2 regions of the Bacillus mojavensis genome follow, and region 2 is predicted to be linked to the other one. Evidence: a T-box and tRNA genes for the amino acid it is inferred to sense, from the RefSeq annotation. Region 2 holds a T-box; the other holds one or more tRNA genes.

Region 1 (7,167 bases), 470 kb from region 2:
ATGCGCAAGCGGGTCATGCAATGCGTATAGGAAGAAATATTGGATTTCCCCCCGCATAGCTCAAGGATTTTTTCCGCCAGAATATTGTATTGTTTTTCTTTGCTCATACAAACCCCTCCCTTTCAAGATGCCTTATGTCTTTCTCATAGATTTGATTGCTTCTCTCGTTTTATCAATGTAGCTGACCGTTTCTTCATACTGCTCGGCCGCCATGCTTAAAAACAAAACATCAATCATAAAGAGCTGGGCGAGACGAGAGGAAGTCGCTGCGCTTCGAATCAGGGCCTCGTTGGAATGGGCTGTATATAATGAAACGTCGGCTAATACGGAGACGGAAGTTTGACTATATTGTGTGAGGCTGATGATTGTGACGCCTTTTTTCTTTGCCATCGAAAGCAGCTCGATGATTTCCTGTGTTTCACCTGAAAACGAAATGGCAAATACAATGTCTTTTTTATCTGCATTTGCGATTAAAGATGCCACGAGATGAGTGTCCGTGAAAGCAGTCGCCTGTTTATGAATTCTAAGCCATTTTTGCTGGGCGTCCTTGGCGACAATGCCCGAGGCGCCCAGGCCTATGAAATGTACAGTGTTCGCTTGAAGCAGCAGAGAAACAGCGCGCTCAAGCTCTTGATAATCCACGAGATCTGAGGTGTCTTGAATTGCTTGAATGGCATTGCCTGCTGCTTTTTCAGAGATAGAAGGCAGTGATTCATGAGGGGCGATGTCCCGGTAGCCTTGAACAGCAGGTTTTGCCAGATCACCCGCTACCCTCATTTTTAAATCCTGAAATCCTTTTAGTCCCAGTGACTTGCAGAGCCTGATGACGGCAGCGTCACTTGAATTAGCTAAGGCGCTGATTTCGCTGACTGTGCTTTCTATCGCTTTGTGGGGATGGGCTAATATGTAGTCTGCAAGTTTACGCTCTGATTGTGGCAGCTTGTGTTTCATCGATTGAATAATAGCTAAACCGCCTGTCGCCATTACTGTCTCTCCTTATCATGAATGGTAGTTTTCAATTGCTTTGTCTATAAAACCGTTCGCTTCATCAAGCAATGTCTTCGCTTTGTCTTGATCTGTGCTGGTTTTGAGCATAACGATTGCTGTTTTGACATGAAGATTCGCCTGTTCAAGTGTGTATTGCGCTTTCTCATAAGAAACGTCTGTGAGGCTTTGGATGATGCTGATGGCGCGTTCTTTTAATTTTTTGTTGCTGACATTGACATCCACCATCAAGTTTTCGTAGACCTTGCCGATTTTGACCATTACAGCGGTGGATATCATGTTTAGAATCATTTTATGAGCGGTTGCGGCTTTCATACGTGTCGAGCCTGTAATGACTTCTGGTCCGACCACGACCTCAATGCTGTGATCAGCGTGTTTGCTGATGGTGGAGTGTCTGTTACAGGTAAGGGAGATGGTGTTTGCTCCGATTTTGCGGGCGTATTTCAGCGCACCCGCTGCATAAGGCGTACGGCCGCTTGCTGCAATCGCAATCACTGTATCGGCTGAGGTGAGATGGATGGATCGTAAATCCCCGGCCCCTGCTTCTTCATGATCTTCAATCCCCTCAGCCGCCTGCAAGAATGCGTTGGGACCGCCGGCCATTAATCCGATTACTTGATCAGGACTGACGCTGTAGGTCGGAGGACATTCAACTGCGTCCATCACACCGAGTCGGCCGCTAGTGCCTGCACCTGCGTAAATGAGCCGTCCGCCATTTTGAAAGGATTCATACGCGTATTCGACCGCTGCTTCGATATTGGGGAGGACATGCTGAACGGCGGCAGCGACTTTGATATCTTCATTGTTAATCATTTTTAAGATATCGAGGGTATTTGCTTTGTGTATTTCCATTGTTTGGCTATTGCGTGATTCCGTTGTAAGGCTGTGAAGATTCAATTGTTCTGACATGAGGATGCCCCCTGTATAAAAAATAAATATATCTCAATATTCAGTATATTCATTTCTGTTATGATATTTCAACTATCATTTTTAATTTTTGAAACTTTATTTCAAAAGAGGTTATAAAAAATAATGAAGTATCAGCTGTTCGCCGAGCGGCCCGATTTTTCGGCGTCCTTTATCAAGAAATCCAGTTTTTATATAAAGCTGCTTTGCACGGGTGTTTAGGTGATTGACGGCTAAAATGATTTCATCGCACCATGGGAAATACCCGTTAACAAAGGAGGGTAGCTGAAGCATGGCTTTTTTCGCATAGCCTTGTCCGTGGTGAGCGGAGTTTAATGATAAGGAACTGAGCAATAAAGCAAATGGATTGTTGGAATAGGGAGCAATGATTTCTTTTGACGTATGTAGAATGAAAAAGCCTATTGGCAGATCACCTTTTAAGATGACAACAGGATAGCGCTCCTGTATGCTTAGGGCCTGAGTCAGCACCTCTTTAGGGAGAGCGGTAAAGCGTTTGCCATCATTATGTAAAGTAAATGCGTAAAGCTCAGGTAAATGCTCAGGCTTATAGAAGGATAAAGAGATATCTTGCGTCATGATGAGCCTCCTTACAATATATCGTCTAGCTGGTTTTCAGAAATTACACGGTATCCCGCTTGTTTTAATAGGGCGGCGGTTACTCCGTTTCCAGCGATTTTTTTTCCTGAAAATGAGCCATTATAGATGAAATTGCTACCGCATGATGGGCTGTTTTCTTTCAATATGACGGCAGAGGCGTTAATTTTTTTTGCATAGGCCAATGTTTGGGCCGCGCCCTTCATATATAAATCTGTTACATCTTCTCCTGAAGACGTTATGATTTTCGCGCATCCATTAAGAACATCCTCACCAGTGCCTCCGATGATTTCTGCTGGTTCCCGGGGAGTGGAGAAGCCGCCGAGAAGTTCAGGGCAAGCCATCACTGCTTGTTTTTCTTCAATCAGTTTTCGAATTTTCTCTGATGCGGCATGCGAACCGTTGTATCTGCATTCAATGCCCCCGAGGCAAGAGCTGACTAGTATCATATTGGTTTCTCCTCTCTTGATTCGATCTATATCTATCTTAAGATAAATGATAAATGTTGGGAGGCTTTTTCAGTTAAAAAAGGGGTTAAAAAGTTTGAAAATAAAAAATTTAAATTTCCTCTTTACAAAAGGGGGGGAACCTGTATATAATAACTTTTGTCAGCTCGACGAGAACACAAACGGCCCGTTGGTCAAGCGGTTAAGACACCGCCCTTTCACGGCGGTAACACGGGTTCGAATCCCGTACGGGTCACCATTTGGAGGATTAGCTCAGCTGGGAGAGCATCTGCCTTACAAGCAGAGGGTCGGCGGTTCGAGCCCGTCATCCTCCACCATCTTGCCGGTGTAGCTCAATTGGTAGAGCAACTGACTTGTAATCAGTAGGTTGGGGGTTCAAGTCCTCTTGCCGGCACTGTTTTTCCTAAAAATATGGAGGGGTAGCGAAGTGGCTAAACGCGGCGGACTGTAAATCCGCTCCCTCAGGGTTCGGCAGTTCGAATCTGCCCCCCTCCACCATTATTGGGCTATAGCCAAGCGGTAAGGCAACGGACTTTGACTCCGTCATGCGTTGGTTCGAATCCAGCTAGCCCAGTCACAGACACCTTTGACCAAAAGGTGTCTTTTTTCTTTTTGAAAAATCCTTCCAACTTCTAACTGTTCAGTCTGTGTAATAATTTTAAAAATATGTTAAGGTAGTTTATTCACGAATTGCCATCTACACCCTGCCAAAAATTTGTTAAACTTATTTTATAAAAAAATTGAAACCTTTAGAAACGAAGCTCGTATACATACAGACCGGTGAAGGCAGAGGTTAGATAAATATGGAAATGATGATTAAAAAGAGAATTAAGCAAGTCAAAAAAGGCGATCAAAATGCATTTGCGGACATCGTAGATATTTACAAGGATAAAATTTATCAGCTTTGCTACCGTATGCTTGGCAATGTGCATGAGGCGGAAGATATCGCACAAGAGGCTTTCATCAGAGCGTATGTCAATATCGACAGTTTTGATATCAACCGGAAATTTTCAACTTGGCTTTATCGAATTGCGACCAACTTGACCATTGACCGCATTCGCAAAAAGAAGCCGGATTATTACCTCGATGCAGAAGTGGCGGGTACAGAAGGCTTGACGATGTATTCCCAAATCGCCGCAGATGGAGTTTTGCCTGAAGATGCAGTCGTATCGCTGGAGCTTTCACACACGATTCAGCAGAAAATTTTAAAGCTTCCTGACAAATATAGAACTGTCATCGTGTTGAAGTATATTGATGAACTCTCATTAATTGAAATCGGCGAGATTCTGAACATTCCTGTGGGAACGGTAAAAACACGGATTCACAGAGGCAGAGAGGCTCTTAGAAAACAATTAAGGGATCTTTAAGTGGGGTGATGAAATGAGCTGTCCTGAACAAATTGTGCAGCTTATGCATATGCATCTTGATGGAGATATCCTTCCGAAAGATGAACAAGTATTAAAAGAACACCTGGAGGCATGCGAGGAATGCAGAAAGCATTTTTATGAGATGGAAAAATCCATCGCGCTCGTCCGGAGCACATCGCATGTCGAAGCCCCCGCCGATTTTACCGCTAACGTCATGGCGAAATTGCCTAAGGAGAAGAAAAGAGCTTCTGTGAAAAGATGGTTCAGATCCCATCCGGTTATCGCGGCTGCTGCGGTATTCATCATTTTGATGGGCGGAGGGTTGTTAAACAGCTGGCACAATGACCATAACTTCAGCGTGTCGAAGCAGCCGAATCTGGTCGTGCACAACAACACTGTGATCGTGCCTGAAGGTGAGACGATCAAAGGTGATGTCACCGTCAAAAACGGCAAGCTAATTATTAAAGGGAAAATAGATGGGGATGTAACCGTTGTAAACGGAGAAAAGTATATGGCCTCTGCTGGACAAGTCACCGGTCAAATAGAGGAGATTAATCAATTATTCGACTGGACATGGTATAAAATGAAGTCTGCGGGGAAAAGTGTATTCAATGCATTAGACCCGAACGGAGAAGAGTAAAGCGTGTGGTGCGCTTTACTCTTTTTTAAGGTTCTCAAACGGCTGGCATATTTCACTTGCCAAAACGAAATGTGGTATAATGGGCTCGCTATGTAAAGTACATATGCGTAACACATGAAACTTCAAAATACGAAATGACTGAATTCTTGGAGGACGAGGAAATGGCTTTTGAGGATATCCCTTTTTTGCAGTACCTCGGCAATGCCGTTGATATTCTCCTTGTTTGGTATGTGATATATAAACTGATTATGGTGATACGCGGCACGAAGGCGGTTCAGCTCTTAAAAGGAATCGTTGTAATCGTGCTTGTCCGTATGGCCAGTCAATATTTGGGCCTCGGCACGCTTCAGTGGCTGATGGACCAAGCGATAACATGGGGATTTTTAGCAATTATTATTATCTTTCAGCCTGAGCTGAGAAGAGCGCTTGAACAGCTTGGACGGGGCCGTTTCTTCTCGAGGAGCGGCACGCCTGTTGAGGAAGCGCAGCAGAAAACAATTGAGGCTATAACGAAAGCCATCAATTATATGGCGAAACGCCGGATCGGCGCCCTTTTAACCATTGAGCGGGATACGGGTATGGGGGATTATATTGAAACGGGCATTCCTTTAAATGCAAAGGTCAGCTCTGAGCTCTTGATCAATATTTTTATCCCGAATACACCGCTTCATGACGGAGCGGTCATTATGAAAAATAATGAAATTGCCGCTGCGGCCTGTTATCTGCCGCTTTCTGAAAGCCCGTTCATTTCAAAAGAACTGGGAACGCGGCACAGGGCTGCTGTCGGAATCAGTGAAGTTACAGACAGTTTGACCATTATCGTGTCTGAAGAGACCGGCGGCGTCAGTGTGGCGAGGAATGGCGACCTTCACAGAGAGCTGACGGAAGAAGCGCTGAATGAAATGCTTGAAGCAGAGTTTAAGAAGAACACCAGAGAGACTTCTTCTAACCGCTGGTATTGGAGGGGCAAGAAAAATGGATAAATTCTTAAACAACCGCTGGGCTGTGAAAGTCATTGCGCTGCTTTTCGCGCTCTTGCTTTATGTAGCGGTTAACAGCAACCAAGCACCAACTCCGAAAAAACCCGGTGAATCATTTTTTCCGACATCAACAACTGATGAAGCAACACTGACTGATATACCGGTTAAAGCATATTACGATGATGAAAATTATGTCGTAACGGGCGTTCCACAAACGGTGAATGTCACGATTAAAGGCTCGACAAGCGCCGTGAAGAAGGCGAGACAGACAAAGAATTTTGAAATATACGCGGATATGGAGAAGCTGAAAACCGGCACACATAAGGTCGAGCTTAAGGCCAAAAACGTGTCGGATGGGCTGACGATATCCATTAACCCATCCGTAACGACCGTCACCATTCAAGAACGCACGTCAGAAAGCTTTCCTGTTGAAGTGGAGTACTACAACAAAAGCAAGATGAAAAAAGGCTATTCTCCGGAGCAACCGATTGTCAGTCCTAAAAATGTACAGATTACCGGTTCTAAAGCCGTGATTGATAATATTTCTCTTGTGAAAGCTTCGGTAAACCTGGAAAATGCAGATGAAACGATTGAAAAGGAAGCGAAAGTGACTGTCTATGATAAAGACGGGAACGCGCTTCCTGTCGATGTGGAGCCCTCGGTCATCAAAATTACCGTTCCGGTGACAAGTCCGAGTAAAAAAGTGCCCTTTAAAATCGAGCGGACAGGAAGCCTTCCTGACGGGGTCAGCATAGCGAATATCGAATCAAGCCCCAGTGAGGTGACGGTTTACGGCTCGCAGGATGTCTTGGATTCTCTTGAATTTATAGACGGCGTCAGCTTAGATTTAAGCAAAATCAAAAAGGATACCGATATCGAGGCTGATATTCCGCTTCCTGACGGCGTCAAAAAAATCTCGCCGTCAAAGGTGACGTTGCATATAGAAGTAGACAGCGAAGCGGATCACACATTTGAGAATGTCCCTATTAAGACTGTAGGGCTGAGCAGCTCACAGAATATAGAATTTCTGGATCCGGAGTCACAAACGGTAGATGTGACGGCCAAAGGCTCTCCCGGCAACATAAAAAAACTGCAGAAATCAGACATAGAATTATATGTGAATGTATCTGATTTAGATGACGGAGAGCACAGTGTGAAGCTTGAAGTAAACGGGCCTCAAAATGTAA
Region 2 (7,167 bases):
TCCGACGACAGGGATGCTGACTGTATTTCCGGATAGATTTGGGGTGACAGGCACAAGGCTTTCTTTGTTGTTATAAATGATGACAGCCTTCGCTCCGGCGTCTTCGGCGTTCTTGGCTTTCTCGTAAAATGTCAGGTCTCCTCTTGAAATCAAGGCGATTTTGCCCTTGGCATCAGCGGTGAAGTCCTTTGGATAGCCTAAGCCGGCATTGTAAAGCGGAGCCGTCAGCCCTTTTTCCTCAGTCGGGGCTGAGCCGGATGCCGCCCGGAGAAGAATGTCGCGTCCTTCTGAAAACAGCGTTCCCTCAAGCCGGTCAGGAATGCCGAATCGTTGAACCTTCACATCAAGCTTTAATTTTCTCAAGGTTGAGGCGATCCATAAGGCACTCTTTTTTTCAGCGGCAGTTCCGGCTATTCTGGGGCCGATTGTTTCACTAAGCTGAGAAATGGTGGAATACGCACGCTTTGCTTTGAATGGAAGCTCCCGCTGGCTTTCTGATACTTGGACAGCGTGCGCAGCAGGGGTGACACTCTGTGCCGGCAAGAGAACCGTGCCGGCCGTTAAAACGGCCATCGTCATTACAGTTAAAAGCTTTTTCATAAACATGAACCTCCCCTAATGTTTGGATGGGGAATATTTCGGGATGCTAAAGGGTTTTCCTGCAACCTGAAGCGCATTTTTGAAAAGACAGTGCTTTATACCTGCAAAAAAACGCTTATGAAAGCCGATTTCATAAGCGTCAGGACATCAAATTATTGGAGTTTTAAAAACTTGCGTTTGCCGACCTGGATAATCATATTCTCTTTTATCTCTGCATCGGCGTGAATGTCTGTTATTTTCTCTCCGTTAATCCGGACACCTCCGTTTTGAATCATGCGGCGCGCTTCGCTTTTCGAAGAGAGAAGGTCAAGAGTGACGAGCAGATCGATCATCGCTATTGTTTTCTCGCCTTTCCAGTTCACAGCCGGAATATCCTCAGGCAGGCTGTTTTCCTGAAAGACTGTTTTGAAAGATTGTTCGGCTGCTTCAGCGGCTTCCAATCCGTGGTACATTCGGACAATCGTTTTGGCTAAAAGCATTTTGGCATTCCTTGGATGAACGGAGCCGGTTTCTAAGTCCTTCACGAGCTGTTTTTTTTCTTCAAGCTCAAGGTCCGTTGCCAAATGGATATATTTTTTCATCAGGCTGTCGGGCAGTGACATCGTTTTCCCGTACATGTCGTTTGGATGGTCGTCAATGCCGATGTAGTTGTTTTTTGATTTCGACATTTTCTCAACACCGTCCAAGCCTTCCAAAAGCGGCATCAGGATGACGACTTGTTTTTCTTTGTTGTATCGTTCTTGGAAATGCCGTCCCATCAGCACATTGAAATGCTGATCTGTTCCGCCTAATTCAATATCGCTTTCCAGAACGACGGAATCGTATCCCTGCATCAACGGGTAAAAGAATTCATGCAGGGAGATCGGTTTTTGCATGGCAATGCGTTCTTCAAAGTCATCGCGTTCCATTAGGCGTGCTACTGTTATTTTGCCTGCCAAGTCAATGACATCCTCCAGATGCAATGTCTTCAGCCATTTCGAGTTGTAGTGAAGCTCGACTTTTTCTGGATCAAGCACTTTCCCGAATTGCTGGAAGTATGTTTTGGCGTTGTGCTTGACTTCTTCATCGGTCAGCTGTTTTCTGGCTGCGGACTTGCCTGTCGGATCACCGATTTTTCCTGTGAAATCGCCAATCAAGAGCTGCACAATGTGGCCGTTTTCTTGAAATTGGCGAAGCTTGTTTAAAACGACCGTATGTCCCAGATGAACATCCGGTGCAGAAGGGTCTAATCCGAGTTTGATTTTTAGTGGTGTGCCTGTCTCAATCGATTTGACAAGCTTAGCCTTTAATTCCTCCGGCGGTATGACTTCTTGGGCGCCTGTCATATATAAATCAAGCTGTCTTTCGACTTCTTTTTGCTGTGCTGCTGTGAGCTGATCAAATGTTTTCATCGTCTTCCTCCTTTTTTAGAAACACAAAAAGAGCCGCATCCCGATAAGGGACGTGGCTCAATGCACGCGGTACCACCCTGGTTGAAGACATTGTCTTCCGCTCATTCGAATAACGGTTTCCCGTCCTTTGCTACTAACGTTCACAAAGAAAGCTCGGGGAGGTAATTCGCGTGTGCCTGTGTGCTGGCTCGCACCTTCCGCCGGCTCTCTGAAACAGGGAGACAAACCGCTACTGGATTCCCGTCAAAGCTTATGATGTATGAAGATTGTCCGCTACTTTTCTAAGCAGTCCTGTCAGGGTTTTCTGCTCCTCTTTTGTCATGCCCGTAATCAATTCCGTTTCCCCTTTGTGAAACTCGGGGTAGAGTTCTTCGATCGCTTGTTTGCCGGATTCAGTAATTGTGACAAAAACAAGTCGCCGATCTCTGGTATCGATGCTTTTGGAGCAAAAGCCCTTTTTTTCGAGCGTTTTGATCACGTTGCTTGCTGTAGCTGTTGAAATGCCTGACAGCTCAGAGATTTTTCTCGTTTCGAGTTTGCCCCATACCCATAGATCGTAAAGAATGGAGAAAGCGGTCCAAGATAATTTGTAAGAAGAAAGAACCTCAGTCTCCATTTTGACACGGAGCCTTTGCGCAGACCGATACAAATTCGTCGCGATCGAAATGGCTTCCAAGTTGAGTGACTCAACGGGCATTTGTCTAAGCTTGCTGAGTGTGTCATGCTCTTCTTTGCGAAGCTGCTGCTGTGTATTGAAACGTTCCATTTATCAGGCCTGCCTTAAATTATCAGAATCATTAGCTATGAAATGAATTGTAGCAGAGACGATGGTGAACTTCAAGCCTATATTTTTCAGTTGAATAAAAAAAGCCAAAAGAACACCACAATAAAGAAAAATCCGCTAACGAGGGGTGCAGTTGTGCAAAAATATGTTCAAGGTGTGTATAGACACGATCCATTTCATCTGTTTTCGACAGAGCATGCAGTGACATTAGGCTTGATCGGCGTGCTTGCCATCCTATTGTTTCTGTTCCGCCGGTCAGTGAAGCAGCCTGCATTCAGTCAATTTCTGCGCTATTTATTTGTGTTTCTTTTGCTTGCTTCACAAATTGGTTACCAAATATGGATGATCGCCACGGGCAGGTGGTCGGTGCGGACTTCTCTGCCTCTTCAGTTGAGTGACCTGTCTGTGTATTTATCAGCGATCATGCTGGTGACAAAGAGCAGAAAGCTGTTTGTGTTTTTGTATTTTGTCGGTATAGGAAGCTCGCTTCAGGCGCTTCTGACCCCAGATCTTGGTATGTTTTCATTTCCGCATGTACGATATATTCTCTTTTTTATTTCGCACGGGTCCGTATTTCTATCCTGTCTGCTTATGGCGGTGATTGGCACGTACAGACTCAGACAGCGCTCTTTATGGGTGACTGTTTTGATTGTCAATCTGTACGGAGGGATCATTTATCTGGTTGACCGCTGGCTGAATGCGAATTATATGTATTTAACGAAAAAGCCGGGCGGCTCTTCACTTTTGGATGTTCTCGGGCCTTGGCCATGGTATATCGCCTCAGCTGAAGCGATTGCAATTGCGAGCTTTTTCATTCTTTATTGGCTTTATCGCATGTTCAAAAAATAAAAGCCTTTTTGTTGTCTAGCACATTCTATTAAAAAAAATATTGGAGAATGGTGTTTAATTTTCTGAAAAAGGGAATGTAACTTGTACAACACAAAGGGAGATGAATACCATTGAAGAAAGATGAATTTATGCATATCGTATCATGCGCAGATGATAATTATGCTCGTCATTTAGGTGGGATGTTCGTTTCTTTATTGACAAACATGGACCAGAATAGAAAAGTGAAGCTATATGTGATTGATGGGGGAATTGAGCCTGATAACAAAAAAAGGCTGGAAGAAACGACATTGAAATTCGGCGTGCCGATTGAGTTCTTAGAAGTGGATGCCAACCAGTATGAACATGCGGTGGAAAGCAGCCATATTACAAAAGCGGCATATTACCGCATTTCGATTCCTGACTTAATTAAGGATGAAAGCATCAAACGTATGATATATGTCGACTGTGATGCACTTGTCCTTGAGGATATTTCGAAACTATGGGACTTGGACATCTCTCCATACACCGTTGCTGCTGTGGAAGATGCGGGGCAGCATGAACGTTTGAAAGAAATGAATATCACGGACACAGGAAAGTATTTTAACTCAGGTATTATGATTATTGATATGGAACCTTGGAGAAAGCAAAACATCACAGAAAAAGTTCTCAACTTTATCAATGAAAACGGTTCTGAAGATTTTCTTGTGTTACATGACCAAGATGCGCTGAACGCGATCTTATATGATAAGTGGTATGAGCTTCATCCGCGCTGGAACGCTCAAACATACATCATGTTAAAACTGAAAACTCCACCGACACTGTTAGGACGGAAGCAATATAATGAAACGAGAGAAGACCCGGCAATCGTCCACTTCTGCGGCGGAGAAAAGCCTTGGAACTCCAATACAAAGCATCCGTACCGCGATGAGTATTTCCATTACATGTCCTATACGAAATGGAATACGATTGGGAGCCCGGCCATCAACCAATAATCTATATATGAAAAAAACGCTTTTGAGATCATCAAAAGCGTTTTTTTGTTTGTCAGCGCGCCACTGACCTATGATAAAACCGCTCAATATGCATGGCGATGTAGCACAATTCTTTTTCAGGAAACTCAAAGCCATATTCCTTTTTTACAAAAGTGCCGATGCTTTTGGCGCATAGGAAAGCATCCTTGAATCTTTCTTTAATGATGGCAATCATTTCTGAATCCAGCTCGTAAATGGTTTCGCCTGCTTTGATATGCTGAATGGCAAAGCGCAAATGGGTCACGAGCCTTTCGTAAGAAATGGTATCCTCCACAATGTTGATCGACAGCTGGGTTTCAATAATGTTGATAATGTCACGGATCATCGTTGTTATATCAAGTGTCTGTGTCATGTCGCCGGCGTTGTTTCTGGCTGTGTGAATGTGCATGGCGATATTGCCGATTTCATCCTCAGGAATCTCAATGCCCAGCTTCTCTTTAATTAGCGCTCTAGCCCACATGCCGATTTGGAATTCCTTCGGATAAAGAACTTTGATCTCATTCAGCAGCGGATTTTTGATGACCATTCCGTTGCTCAGGCGTTCAATCGCAAATGAGAGATGGTCTGAAAACGCGACGTGAATCCGTTCATTGATTTTGATGTTCAGTTCTTGTTCAGCATGGGAAATAATTTGCTCGGAGATTTGAATATGGTCTTCCGGCAACGTTTCTAAAATCTCTTCGAATTGTTTATAGTCAGGTGTATCTTTTCTGACGAATGTTTTTTCTATTTTAGACGGATCGACAATATCATTTTTTCTTTTATCGAACGCAATTCCTGCACCCAAGAGAATCTTCTCTTCATTTTGATCCTTTACGACGATTGCATTATGATTTAAGATTCTTTTAATTTTCATAGCTTTTTTCCTTTCATCCCCCGTTTTATGAATGAAATCGAATAAATCCAGTTATTCTGTCTCTTCTTTAAACCCGAGAAACAATGTAGCTATAAAAGCAGAGACGGCCGCGATCAAAAAACCGATCATATAATGAACAAAATTCGCAACGCCAAATGGCAGCACGATTGAAATCATCGGGATGCCGGTCAGTCCGTAGGAATTCGAGACGACGTGTGCCCCAACTACATACGCCCCGCCGAGAGCACCGCCAATAGCGGCTCCGATAAAGGGGCGGATCAGCTTCACATTTACCCCGAACACAATCGGCTCCACAATGCCTAAAAACGCGGTAAGGGAAGCGGGGAGCGCGATTTTCTTCAGGCTGGACTGCTTCGTTTTGAAGAAAACCGCCAGTCCCGCTCCACCTTGCGCCACATTCGCCATTGACCATATCGGCACCAAAAAGTTTACACCCACATGAGGATCGGCAAGCAAAGTCGCTTCAATCGCATAAAAGCTATGATGCAAGCCTGATAGAACGATAGTGGAATAGATGCCCCCGAAAAGTGCTCCGGCAGCAATGCCTGCGTGGTGATAAATGTATTCAATCGATTGCGATATGACCTGGCCGATAATAACTGCGGCGGGGTTCATCACAATCAGCGCGAGACACCCTGTCACCATCACAGTGATAAAGGGAATGATCACGACATCAAGTGATTTGGGCACAATCGTTTTTAAAAGCTTCTCAATTTTGCTCATGATATAAACGGAGAGAAGAATCGGTATAATGGCGCCCTGATAGCCCATCAATGGAATATGCAGCCCCCATATGTCCAAGGAAGCGGGGGTTTTGCTGCCGAGCATGGATGGATCAAGCAAATCAGGATGAGTCAGAAGCCCTCCTATCAATGCCCCTAAAAATGGGTTGCTGCCAAATTGTCTGGCGGCACTAAAGCCAACCAAAATCGGCAACAGAATAAATGCGGTGCTGGATACGAGATCCAGCACTTTGATCCACGGGCTGTCGGCAGAGAACCAGTGAAAGACCTGAATCATGCCGATCAGCCCCATGAGCAACCCGTTTGCTGTTATCGCCGGGATAATCGGCATGAAAATATCGGACAGCGTTTTAGCAAATGTTGTGACGGGGTTCAGTTTGCGGCTGGCATGTTTCTCTTGAACAGCCTCTTCAGAAGGCGATGCCTCCCACACACAAACGACTTCTTTATAAATTTTGTTGACGACACCTGCCCCAAAAATAATTTGGAACAGGCCATATCTGAAAAAGGTGCCCTGCACACCTTGCAGATTTTCAATAGCACGTATGTCGATTTTCGTTTCATCCTTGACTTCGAAACGAAGACGAGTTGTACAGTGGCTGATGCTGTTAATGTTGTTTTTTCCTCCTGCGAGGAGCAATAATTCTTTCGCAATCTCTTTTTGCAAACAATAAAAACCTCCTCTGCTGAAGAAAAGTCGGCTTGTTCATCGTATCAAATGAAAAGTTGACAATCAAAATGAAAAAAGTGAGAAAAACTATAAATCATTCTGAGCCATCAAAAAATGCCCTCGTCGGGTGACGGGGCATTACGAAACATATAAAGCAGAAATGTCCATGGCGCCGTTACGAGCCCAACACGAAAAGAAGAGTTAAAATACCTTTCTTTTTCTAGGCACTAATACTCCCTTTGC

Evidence for each region. A T-box is a leader RNA that pairs with one kind of tRNA and senses whether it is charged. The one in region 2 lies ahead of tyrS (tyrosine--tRNA ligase), so its partner is inferred to be a tRNA-Tyr.
Region 1: it has a tRNA-Tyr gene. The T-box ahead of tyrS (tyrosine--tRNA ligase) is inferred to sense a tRNA for this amino acid. The anticodon was not compared.

Annotation. Positions count from the first base shown of each region.
Region 1 is NZ_CP051464.1:190,866-198,032, forward strand. It holds gene HC660_RS01065 (PTS transporter subunit EIIC) at 1-107, opposite strand, end outside; gene HC660_RS01070 (MurR/RpiR family transcriptional regulator) at 133-984, opposite strand; gene murQ (N-acetylmuramic acid 6-phosphate etherase) at 1,000-1,914, opposite strand; gene HC660_RS01080 (GNAT family N-acetyltransferase) at 2,026-2,508, opposite strand; gene HC660_RS01085 (2-thiouracil desulfurase family protein) at 2,520-2,975, opposite strand; tRNA gene HC660_RS01090 (tRNA-Glu) at 3,157-3,231, shown strand; tRNA gene HC660_RS01095 (tRNA-Val) at 3,235-3,310, shown strand; tRNA gene HC660_RS01100 (tRNA-Thr) at 3,315-3,387, shown strand; tRNA gene HC660_RS01105 (tRNA-Tyr) at 3,407-3,491, shown strand; tRNA gene HC660_RS01110 (tRNA-Gln) at 3,496-3,567, shown strand; gene sigW (RNA polymerase sigma factor SigW) at 3,797-4,360, shown strand; gene rsiW (anti-sigma-W factor RsiW) at 4,374-5,000, shown strand; gene cdaA (diadenylate cyclase CdaA) at 5,162-5,983, shown strand; gene HC660_RS01130 (CdaA regulatory protein CdaR) at 5,976-7,167, shown strand, end outside.
Region 2 is NZ_CP051464.1:3,756,969-3,764,135, reverse strand. It holds gene HC660_RS19550 (M28 family metallopeptidase) at 1-600, opposite strand, end outside; gene tyrS (tyrosine--tRNA ligase) at 753-1,991, opposite strand; T-box leader at 2,035-2,247, opposite strand; gene HC660_RS19540 (MarR family transcriptional regulator) at 2,242-2,757, opposite strand; gene HC660_RS19535 (YwaF family protein) at 2,911-3,624, shown strand; gene HC660_RS19530 (glycosyltransferase family 8 protein) at 3,735-4,595, shown strand; gene HC660_RS19525 (PRD domain-containing protein) at 4,648-5,490, opposite strand; gene HC660_RS19520 (sucrose-specific PTS transporter subunit IIBC) at 5,542-6,921, opposite strand.